One region of the Mesorhizobium sp. M0960 genome, then DNA from elsewhere that is predicted to be linked to it. Evidence: predicted binding sites of a transcription regulator. Region 1 holds the regulator's gene; each other region holds the start of a gene.
The links. Region 1 encodes LexA, which represses DNA repair genes until DNA is damaged. Its sites were predicted from a motif close to TGTTCNNNNTGTGTTCNG; they were not measured.

Region 1 (3,277 bases):
TTCAGCGTGCGCATAGACAGGACCGGCTGGGTGCCGCACAGAAACCGGCGGATGCCGGTGCCGGCCGCATAGCCTGGCTCGAAGGCGAAGGGCCGTGCATGGCCCCACCAGCCGGTGAGCGGCTGCTGGATGTCGGCAAGATGCCGCTCAGCCGCATAGATGAAGGCAGGCGCGCCCGGTCCGCCATTCAGATATTTGTAGGTGCAGCCAACGGCAAAATCGGCGTTTGCCGTGTCGAGCTCGACTGGCATCGCACCGGCGGTGTGGCAGAGATCCCAGACGATCATCGCCCCGGCTTCCTGGGCCCTGCGCGTCAGCGCCGGCATGTCGCGCAGTTCGCCCGACTTGTAGTTGACGTGGTTGACCAGCACCACGGCGGTGCGTTCGTCGATCAGCTCTTCGATGCTCGGCGCGTCGACCCCCGAGAGGCGCAGCAGCGTATCTTTTCGCGTCGAAACCACACCCTCAGCCATGTAGAGGTCTGTCGGAAAACTGTCGCCCTCGGCGACGATGACCTGCCGCTCCGGCCGCATGGCCATGGCGGCGTGCAGCAGCTTGTAGATGTTGACCGATGTCGTGTCGCAGACCACCGTCTGGCCGGCCGCGGCACCGATCAGGCGCCCGAGCTGGTCGCCAAGTTCGAGCGGCATGTTGAACCAGCCGGCCGTGTTCCAGGCGCGGATGAGATCATGCGCCCATTCTTCGGTCACTGCCTTGCTCAATTCATCGAAAGCGGCACGCGAAGCGGCCCCTAGCGAATTGCCGTCGAGATAGATCACTCCTTGCGGCAGCACAAAGCGGTCGCGCATCGCGCGCAGCGGATCTGCAGCATCCATCGCCCTTATGGCCACGAGATCGGGAATTCCTGTCATGATTTGTCTGCTCCCCAAGATTCACCGCAACGCCGGACACGCATCGACGGCATCCATCGGTCACGAGCGGTTCTCCATTACCTGGTATCGCGCAGCAAGGCTCCACCGGCGACAAGTTGCCTGACCACGCGGTGGAAACCAGGAGCCAAGCCAACCCAACGTTGGCGTTTTGAGTTCGTTTCGTTCACGGTGCATTGACCAAACCGCACAGTCGATACGGCTTCAATTCCGTGCCCCTTTGCCGGCTGACGGCCGATACCAGTGCCGCCTTCTGGAAACCCAGAGGCCGCAAACGAAAGCAGAATCAAGGCGATGAGGCCCGCGGCGGTGAAAATGCAGCGTCCCGGTTTGGCGAGTGGTATCGTTACCCGAGCCCTAACACATTCATTAAACTTTAAACAGTTGCGGAACACAACTGGAACAGATAGTGTTTGTTCTGGGTTTGTTTTTCTGATTCTGTTGGGGGTCGCTATGCTGACACGCAAACAACACGAACTGCTTATGTTCATCCACGAAAGGCTGAAGGAAAGCGGTATCCCGCCCTCCTTCGACGAGATGAAGGAAGCGCTCGACCTGGCTTCCAAATCGGGAATCCACCGGCTGATTACGGCGCTGGAGGAGCGCGGCTTCATTCGCCGTTTGCCCAACAGGGCCCGTGCGCTGGAGGTGCTGCGCCTGCCCGATTCGATCGCCCCCGGCCTCAATGCGGCACGCAAGTTCTCGCCGAGTGTCATCCAGGGCAGTCTTGGGCAAGGTCCTCGGCAAGGCAAGCCGACATCGTCGCGCGTCCCTGCAGCCGGCAATGACGACGATATCGTCGCCGCCGTGTCTATCCCGGTGATGGGCCGCATCGCCGCTGGTGTGCCGATCGATGCCATCCAGCACCAGACGCATTCGATCTCGGTGCCGCCGGACATGATCATGGGCGGCGAGCATTATGCGCTCGAGGTCAAAGGCGATTCGATGATCGAGGCTGGCATTTTCGACGGCGACACGGTGATCATCCGCAATGCCGATACGGCGAGCCCCGGTGAGATCGTGGTGGCACTGGTCGACGAGGAAGAAGCGACGCTGAAGCGGTTCCGCCGCAAGGGCGCCTCGATCGCCCTGGAAGCCGCCAATCCGGCCTACGAGACGCGCATCTTCGGACCAGACAGGGTCAAGGTGCAGGGCAAGCTCGTTGGGCTGATCCGCCGCTACTGAGCTGCGCCCTTGGCGCCGGCTTTTGGCTTGTCGGCTCTGCGGTATGGCGGCATGCCCCGCGCCGCGCGTGAAAATTTCCGCTGCACGTGCCAGGGCCGGTATGATTTTTCGACGGCGAAGCGGATTTCGGCGCGTGTTGCCGCTTGTGGATCGAAATAGACGGCCGCACTTCCCGCGCGCGCCAGTTGCCGTTTGGTGACGACGAGGACCAGCCGATCGTAGTAGCAGGGATTATGGGCGGTGGCGTCGTCGATGACGATCAAGCTGGCAAAGGCGCAGGCTGGCCGTGCAGTATCGCGGTCATTGGCTAGCGCGATGATCGCGCCGGATGGATGCCTGGCAAGGCAGAGACCGTCCGTGCAAATGAACGGCATGCCCGGCGGTAAGTCGGCCGGATCGGCAATGTCGAATTGCGGATCGTTCTTTCCAGGTGTTTCCGGCGCGACGATAGCCTCTGATGTGAGCGCGCGTTTCCAGTTGTCGATGGTGAACTCATTCGGGCGTGCCCGGTTGACCGCGAGTTCACCGCTGCCGATCGGCAGCGCGACGAGCCGTGCGTCCTCCGAGATCAATACATCGGGTACGCGCGTCTGCGTTGTCGTTAGCAAGCCGGCGAGCGCAAAAGGAAGGGCCACGAGCCGCAACCAGGTCGTCGCCATGCTGGCAATGACGAGGGCGATCGTCACCAAAAGGACAGATCTCAGCGAAATCAGCCCGACCGCATCGATCGGCGAGCGCTCGGAGATCCACCCGGACAGGGCGATCATCGCCGTCAGCCCCTTGCCCATCACGTAGAGGAAAGGCCCATCCGCGCCGAACGGCATCGCCAGCGCACTGAGGACGGCGAAGGGCATGACGACCAGTGAGACGATAGGCATGATGGCCAGATTGGCGAACAGGCTGAGCGGCGCCACGCGCTGGAAATGCCATATGGCGAAAAGCGCCGTGGCGCTCCCTGCAATGATCGAGGTCATCGCCAGGCCGCCCATGCCCAGCAGTACCTTTCTAGTGGCAAAGCGTAGCGGCGACCGCCGGGGCGGCGGCGTGGTGGCCCCGCCGGCGCGGTAATCGGACCAGCCTGCATAGGCGCCGACAAGGGCCGCCGTCGCGGCGAAGGACATCTGGAAGCTCGGACCGACCACCTCGTGCGGCGACACCAGAATGACCGCGATGGCCGAGATCGCCAGGTTGCGCATGGTGAG
Region 2 (3,277 bases), on a different contig from region 1:
GGAGGGCCACCCCAGATGTGCTCGCCACGGTCGATGAATATCTCTGAACACGGCCCGCACGGTCCGGTGTCGCCCATTGCCCAGAAATTGTCCGAGGTCGCGATGCGAATGATGCGATCGTCGGAAAGACCGGCGATCTTCTTCCAGTAGGAGGCGGCCTCGTCGTCGGTGTGGTAGACGGTGACCAGCAGCTTGTCCTTCTTCAGCCCGAACTCCCTGGTGATCAGGTTCCAGGCAAGCTCTATGGCGCGCTCCTTGAAATAATCGCCGAAGGAGAAATTGCCGAGCATCTCGAAGAAAGTCAGGTGTCGCGCGGTGTAGCCGACATTGTCGAGGTCGTTGTGCTTGCCGCCGGCACGAACACTCTTCTGGGCAGTCGTCGCACGCGAATAGGGCCGCTTCTCCAGACCGGTGAAAACGTTCTTGAACTGCACCATGCCGGCATTGGTGAACATCAGCGTCGGGTCGTTGCGCGGCACCAGCGGGCTCGACGCGACGACCTCGTGACCTTCCTTGCGAAAATAGTCGAGAAATGCCGACCGGATCTCGTTGACGCCACTCATGAATACTGCCTTTTCGAGAGAACCGCCGGCTGCCGGCGGAAAATAGACATGGCCTTTTAGCGGTCGCACCGCAGCCTGTCCAGAAACACCAAATGGGCTCAAATCCCGGCTTTCACCGGCGCTTTGAAATGCGTCTGACTCGCCGTCAAACGCCAACCGCCGGCACGGGGCCGGCGGTTCAAAATGTACCGATTACGCAAACTCAAAATCAAAACATCAAATCCAAACCTGGCTGACGCTCCGGGAGGCGTCGCTTTTCCTACATCGCCCCGGCGTCGTCCTCGAAACCGTCGTCGCTGCTTTCGGAGCCGCCGTTCTCAAGGAATTTCTCGGCGATCAATCCGGCATTCTGCCTCAGCGCCAATTCGATCTCGCGCGCCGTGTCGGGATTGTCGCGCAGGAACAGTTTTGCGTTTTCGCGGCCCTGGCCGAGACGCTGCGAATTATAGGAGAACCAGGCGCCCGACTTTTCGACCACGCCAGCCTTGACGCCGAGATCGACCAGCTCGCCGGTCTTGGAGACGCCCTCGCCATACATGATGTCGAACTCGACCACCTTGAAGGGCGGCGCCAGCTTGTTCTTGACGACCTTGACGCGGGTCTGGTTGCCGACGACCTCGTCGCGATCCTTGACCGAGCCGATGCGGCGGATGTCGAGGCGGACCGAGGCATAGAATTTCAGCGCGTTGCCGCCGGTCGTCGTCTCGGGCGAACCAAACATCACGCCGATCTTCATGCGGATCTGGTTGATGAAGATGACCATGGTGTTGGAGCGCGAGATCGAGGCGGTGAGCTTGCGCAGTGCCTGGCTCATCAGGCGGGCCTGCAGGCCGGGCAGCGAATCGCCCATCTCGCCTTCGATTTCGGCCCGCGGCGTCAGCGCCGCCACCGAATCGACCACCAGCACGTCGATGGCGCCGGAGCGCACCAGCGTGTCGCAGATCTCCAGCGCCTGTTCGCCGGTATCGGGCTGCGAGATCAGCAGGTTTTCGAGATCGACGCCGAGCTTGCGGGCATAGACCGGATCGAGCGCATGCTCGGCATCGACAAAGGCGCAGATGCCGCCCTTCTTCTGGGCTTCGGCCACCGTGTGCAGCGCCAGCGTCGTCTTGCCCGAGCTTTCCGGTCCGTAGATCTCGACGATGCGGCCGCGCGGCAGGCCGCCGACGCCAAGCGCGATGTCCAACCCAAGCGAGCCGGTCGGCACCGTTTCGATCTCGACGACCTGCTCGTTCGCGCCGAGCCGCATGATCGAACCCTTGCCGAAGGCACGCTCGATTTGCGACAGCGCCGCATCCAGAGCCTTTGATTTGTCCACCGCTTTGTCCTCTACAAGCCGCAAAGAATTCTGAGCCATGATACATCACCCCGTGGTCGTCAATGGAGGCCGGACAATCCCGCAATCCTTAAAAGAATGTACCTCGTTTGTTCTCATTTGTCAATGAGCCCCAAGGGTTTGAAAAATAACGGATATCCATATTTGTTCTATTTTTGTTTCACAATTTTGCTTCCGGACGTATCCCGCCTCGCATGCGGCGCCGTTGCCGTCACCATCCGAATCGCACCCGCGATTGCAGGGTTCCGCCCGGCGACCTAGTCTCCTCCCGGGCAACAGCAAAGGGCATTTTGCCGGCATGATGAAATCCCCGACGATCCTGGCCGTGGGTGGCGCCTATATCGAGCGGCGCGGCCGGGTTGCCGGCGCCTTCGTGCCGGCCGCTTCCAACCCCGGCACGATGCGCGAGCATGTCGGCGGCGCCGCCTTCAACGCCTTGCGCTGTGCGGTGCGGCGCGGCGTCTCGGCCTCGCTGCTTTCGGTGCGCGGCGGCGATGCCCTGGGCGACACGGTTTTACGCGCCGTCACCGACGCCGGCATTGCCGATTTGTCGGCGGTGTTCCTCGACCGCGCGACGCCAAGCCATACGATGCTGGTCGATAGCGACGGCGGGCTGATCGCCGGCCTTGCCGACATGGTGCTCTACGAGCTGGCGCTTCCCAAGCAGATCCGCCGCGCCAAGGTGCGAGACGCGATCGGTTCGGCCGACGGGGTGCTGTGCGACGCCAACCTGCCGTCTTCCGCAGTGGCGCGGCTGGCGGCACTCGCCGCCGGCAAGCCGGTGTTTGCGCTTGCCGTCTCGCCCAGCAAAGCGGCGCGGCTGACGCCGGTGCTTGATCTTCTGGCACTCGCCTTCATGAACCGGCACGAGGCTGGCGTGCTCGCCGGCGTCGACATCGATGCTGACGACCAAGGCATCGTCGACGGCCTGAGACGCGCGGGCCTGAAAAGCGGCGTGATCACCGCTGGCGACGGACCGGTGCTCGGTTTCGACAAATTGGGCGCGTTCTCGATCCTGCCACCGCCGCTCCAAAAGCGGACCGATGCTGCCGGCGCCGGCGACGCATTGGCCGGCGCGACGATCGCCGCCCTGCTGCGCGGCCTGACGCTGCGCGCGGCACTGTGCGAAGGCGTTGCCGCAGCTATGCTCACCGTCGAGAGCGCCGCCTTCACCAGCGCCGGCTTTGCCGAGGCGCTGGCGCTCGTGCCCAGGCGCGGGACCTGGCGTGAAATGCGGCCCAGAATTGCCGAAGCATGACGCAGCCTATTTGCCGGCGCGCCGTCCTGCCTCGTAGGCGCGGCGCGCCCAGATCGCCATCTCGTCGGGGTCGTCGAAAGCGCTGTCGGGAACGCTCCAATAGGGCATCGACACCAGCTT
Region 3 (3,277 bases), on a different contig from region 1:
CGAGTTCGCCGAAACCGGGCTTGTGCCGCGCATGCCGACCTGGGTGCTGTCGGTCGGGCTGCTGCTGCTGTCGATGCTGGCGGCGGTGACCGGGGTAATCCTCGATTCGGTGTCGCGCGGCCGGGCCGAGCAGAAGCGCATCTTCTATCTGTCGATGCCTTCCGGTCGCGTCGAACGTGAACGTGCAAGCGCCCTCGCGACTTTGAAGGCCGGACCGGGCAAGACCCCGCGCGCGGCCTAGAGCCTGAATGGGACGCCTCGCCCGCTTCATTTTCGCCGGCGGCGTCGGCTTCGTCGCCGATGCGGCGGCGCTTTGGCTGGTGCTGACGATAGCGCCGCTCGGACCATTCGCGGCTCGCATCATTTCGATCGGTTTTGCCCTGTCCGTCACCTGGTTGATCAACCGCCATCTGACGTTTTCGCCTTCCAGCCGCGGCATCGCGCAAGAGGGCGCACGCTATGGCGGCGTCGGCATTGCCACCAGCGTCGTCAATTATCTCGTCTATTGCGCCATCCTGTTCGCGCGGCCGACGGTGTCGCCGCTCATCGCCCTTGCGGTCGCCTCGCTGATTGCCATGGCGCTGTCCTTCCTCGGCTATTCCAAGCTGGTCTTCGATCGCTGACGGCACATCGCATTGGGATCTGCGCCAAACGAAGCGCAGCCTCATCATGACCTTGGCCGATTGGCAGAAGCCGCCGATTTCCTTATATCGCTGTCGTCGATGCATCGGCGCGAAAATCGGAATCGATTTTCGGACAGCACGATGCATGGATTCAAAAGTGTTGGAGCGTACTTTGTGCATCCAAGTGGATCGCTGCAAGTGCGCCGGAGAGCTGCCATGCCCCTGAAAGTCGCCGTCCAGATGGACCACATCTCCACCGTGTCGATTGCCGGCGACACGTCGTTTGCGCTGTCGCTGGAAGCGCAGCGGCGCGGCCACCAGCTGTTCCACTACACGCCCGACCGGCTGTCGCTGCGCGACGGCAAGGTGTTTGCCCGCATCGAGGCGATGCAGGTCCGCGACGAGAAGGGCAGCCATTATTCACTGGGCGAAGAAATCCGTACCGATCTTTCGGAGATGGACGTCATCCTTTTGCGGCAGGATCCGCCCTTCGACATGAACTACATCACCACCACGCATATCCTCGAGCGCATCCATCCGAAGACGCTGGTGGTCAACGACCCGGCCTGGGTGCGCAACAGCCCGGAAAAGATCTTCGTCACCGAATTTCCCGACCTGATGCCGGACACGCTGATCACCAAGGATCCGCTCGAAGTCGCCGCCTTCCGCAAGGAGTTTGGCGACATCATCGTCAAGCCGCTCTACGGCAATGGCGGCGCCGGCATCTTCCACCTGCACGAGGCCGACCGCAACCTCGCCTCGCTGCTCGAAATGTTCGGCCAGATGTTCCGCGAACCCTACATCGTGCAGCGCTACCTCAAGGAGGTGCGCGCCGGCGACAAACGCATCATCCTGATTGACGGCGAGCCGGTCGGCGCCATCAACCGCGTGCCGGCCGAGCACGATTCGCGCTCCAACATGCATGTCGGCGGCCGCGCCGAAAAGACCGAGCTGACAGAGCGCGAACGCGAGATCTGTGCCCGCATCGGCCCGTGGCTGAGGGAGCGCGGCTTCATCCTCGTCGGCATCGACGTCATCGGCGACTACATGACCGAGATCAACGTGACCTCACCGACCGGCATACGCGAAGTGAAGCGCTTCGGCGGCGCCGACATCGCCAGCCTGTTCTGGGATGCGGTGGAGGGCAAGCGTAACTAGTCTCGCTTCGGAGCGGCCGCGTTGCAACCCATTGGAGCCGCTGCGTTCAGCCGTTCCCCAAATGTTCTTGCCTTCGCCGGAAATCTGTGGTTGTCTCCGGTGACGCCGTTCGCGGCATGATCGCAAGGGCTTGGGGCAAGCCTGCAGCCGGGGTGAAGACATGGTGGCGCGGGTTCGCACGGTTGCTTTCCAGGGCATCGAGGCCGTGCCGGTCGACGTGCAGGTGATGATCGCGCCGGGCAAGGTCAACATGCACATCGTCGGCCTGGCCGACAAGGCTGTAGCCGAAAGCCGCGAGCGGGTGCAGGCGGCGCTGCATGCATCCGGCCTGTCGATGCCGTCGAAGAAGGTCACCGTCAATCTGGCGCCTGCCGACCTGCCCAAGGAGGGCAGCCATTACGATCTGCCGATCGCGCTCGGTTTGATGGCGGCACTCGGCGCCATTCCGGGCGACATGCTGGCCGGCTATGTCGTGCTTGGCGAATTATCGCTCGACGGCACCATTGCCGCGGTGGCCGGCGCGCTGCCGGCGGCGATCGGCGCCAATGCCGAAGGCAAGGGCCTGATCTGCCCGTTCGCCTGCGGGCCGGAAGCGGCGTGGGCCGGCAAGGATTTCGACATATTGGCGCCACGCAGCCTGATCGCCATCGCCAATCATTTTCGCGGCACGCAGGTCCTGTCGCGGCCGGAAGCCGGCATCCATGCTTCGGCGCGCGACCTGCCCGACCTTGCCGACATCAAGGGGCAAGAGACCGCCAAGCGGGCGCTGGAGGTGGCGGCAGCCGGCGGCCACAATCTGCTGATGGTCGGTCCGCCCGGGTCCGGCAAATCGATGCTGGCGCAGCGGCTGCCGTCGATCCTGCCGCCGCTTGCGCCGAAGGAATTGCTCGAAGTCTCGATGATCGCGTCGGTGGCCGGCGAACTCGGCGAAGGAAAGCTCACCGACCGGCGGCCGTTCCGCGCGCCGCATCATTCGGCCTCGATGGCGGCGATGGTCGGCGGCGGCTTGCGCGTGCGGCCGGGCGAGGCCTCGCTTGCCCATCACGGCGTGCTGTTCCTCGACGAGTTTCCCGAATTCTCGCCGCAGGCGCTCGATGCGCTGCGCCAGCCGCTGGAGACCGGCGACTGCATGATCGCGCGCGCCAACCATCGCGTCACCTATCCGGCGCGCATCCAGCTGGTCGCGGCGATGAACCCGTGCCGCTGCGGCATGGCCGGCGAGCCAGGCTATCGCTGCCTGCGCGGCGACCGCTGCCGCACCGACTACCAGGCGCGCATTTCCGGCCCGCTGCTCGATCGCATCGATCTCAGGATCGAGGTACCGGCGGTTTCGGCCAGCGATCTGATCCGGCCGGACCGGGCGGAGAAAAGCGCGGCGGTAGCACTGCGCGTCGCTCGTGCCCGTATGATCCAGCGTGAGCGTTTCGAACGGCTCGGCGCGACCTCCGCCACCACCAACGCGCATTGCTCACCGTCCGTTATCGAGGAGATCGCCA

Region 2: a site for LexA is predicted at 2,045-2,062, ahead of recA (recombinase RecA). Genes of this name have one in related genera too.
Region 3: a site for LexA is predicted at 1,833-1,850, ahead of NKH63_RS21585 (YifB family Mg chelatase-like AAA ATPase). Genes of this name have one in related genera too.

The regions. Positions count from the first base shown of each region.
Region 1 is NZ_JAMYNN010000007.1:15,986-19,262, reverse strand. Features, by position in the region: gene kynU (kynureninase) at 1-872, opposite strand, end outside; gene lexA (transcriptional repressor LexA) at 1,344-2,075, shown strand; gene NKH63_RS15095 (ComEC/Rec2 family competence protein) at 2,069-3,277, opposite strand, start outside.
Region 2 is NZ_JAMYNN010000003.1:89,202-92,478, forward strand. Features, by position in the region: gene alaS (alanine--tRNA ligase) at 1-563, opposite strand, end outside; gene recA (recombinase RecA) at 823-1,920, opposite strand; gene NKH63_RS08715 (PfkB family carbohydrate kinase) at 2,198-3,157, shown strand; gene NKH63_RS08720 (TfoX/Sxy family protein) at 3,164-3,277, opposite strand, start outside.
Region 3 is NZ_JAMYNN010000013.1:32,300-35,576, forward strand. Features, by position in the region: gene NKH63_RS21570 (glycosyltransferase) at 1-241, shown strand, start outside; gene NKH63_RS21575 (GtrA family protein) at 249-623, shown strand; gene gshB (glutathione synthase) at 840-1,781, shown strand; gene NKH63_RS21585 (YifB family Mg chelatase-like AAA ATPase) at 1,942-3,277, shown strand, end outside.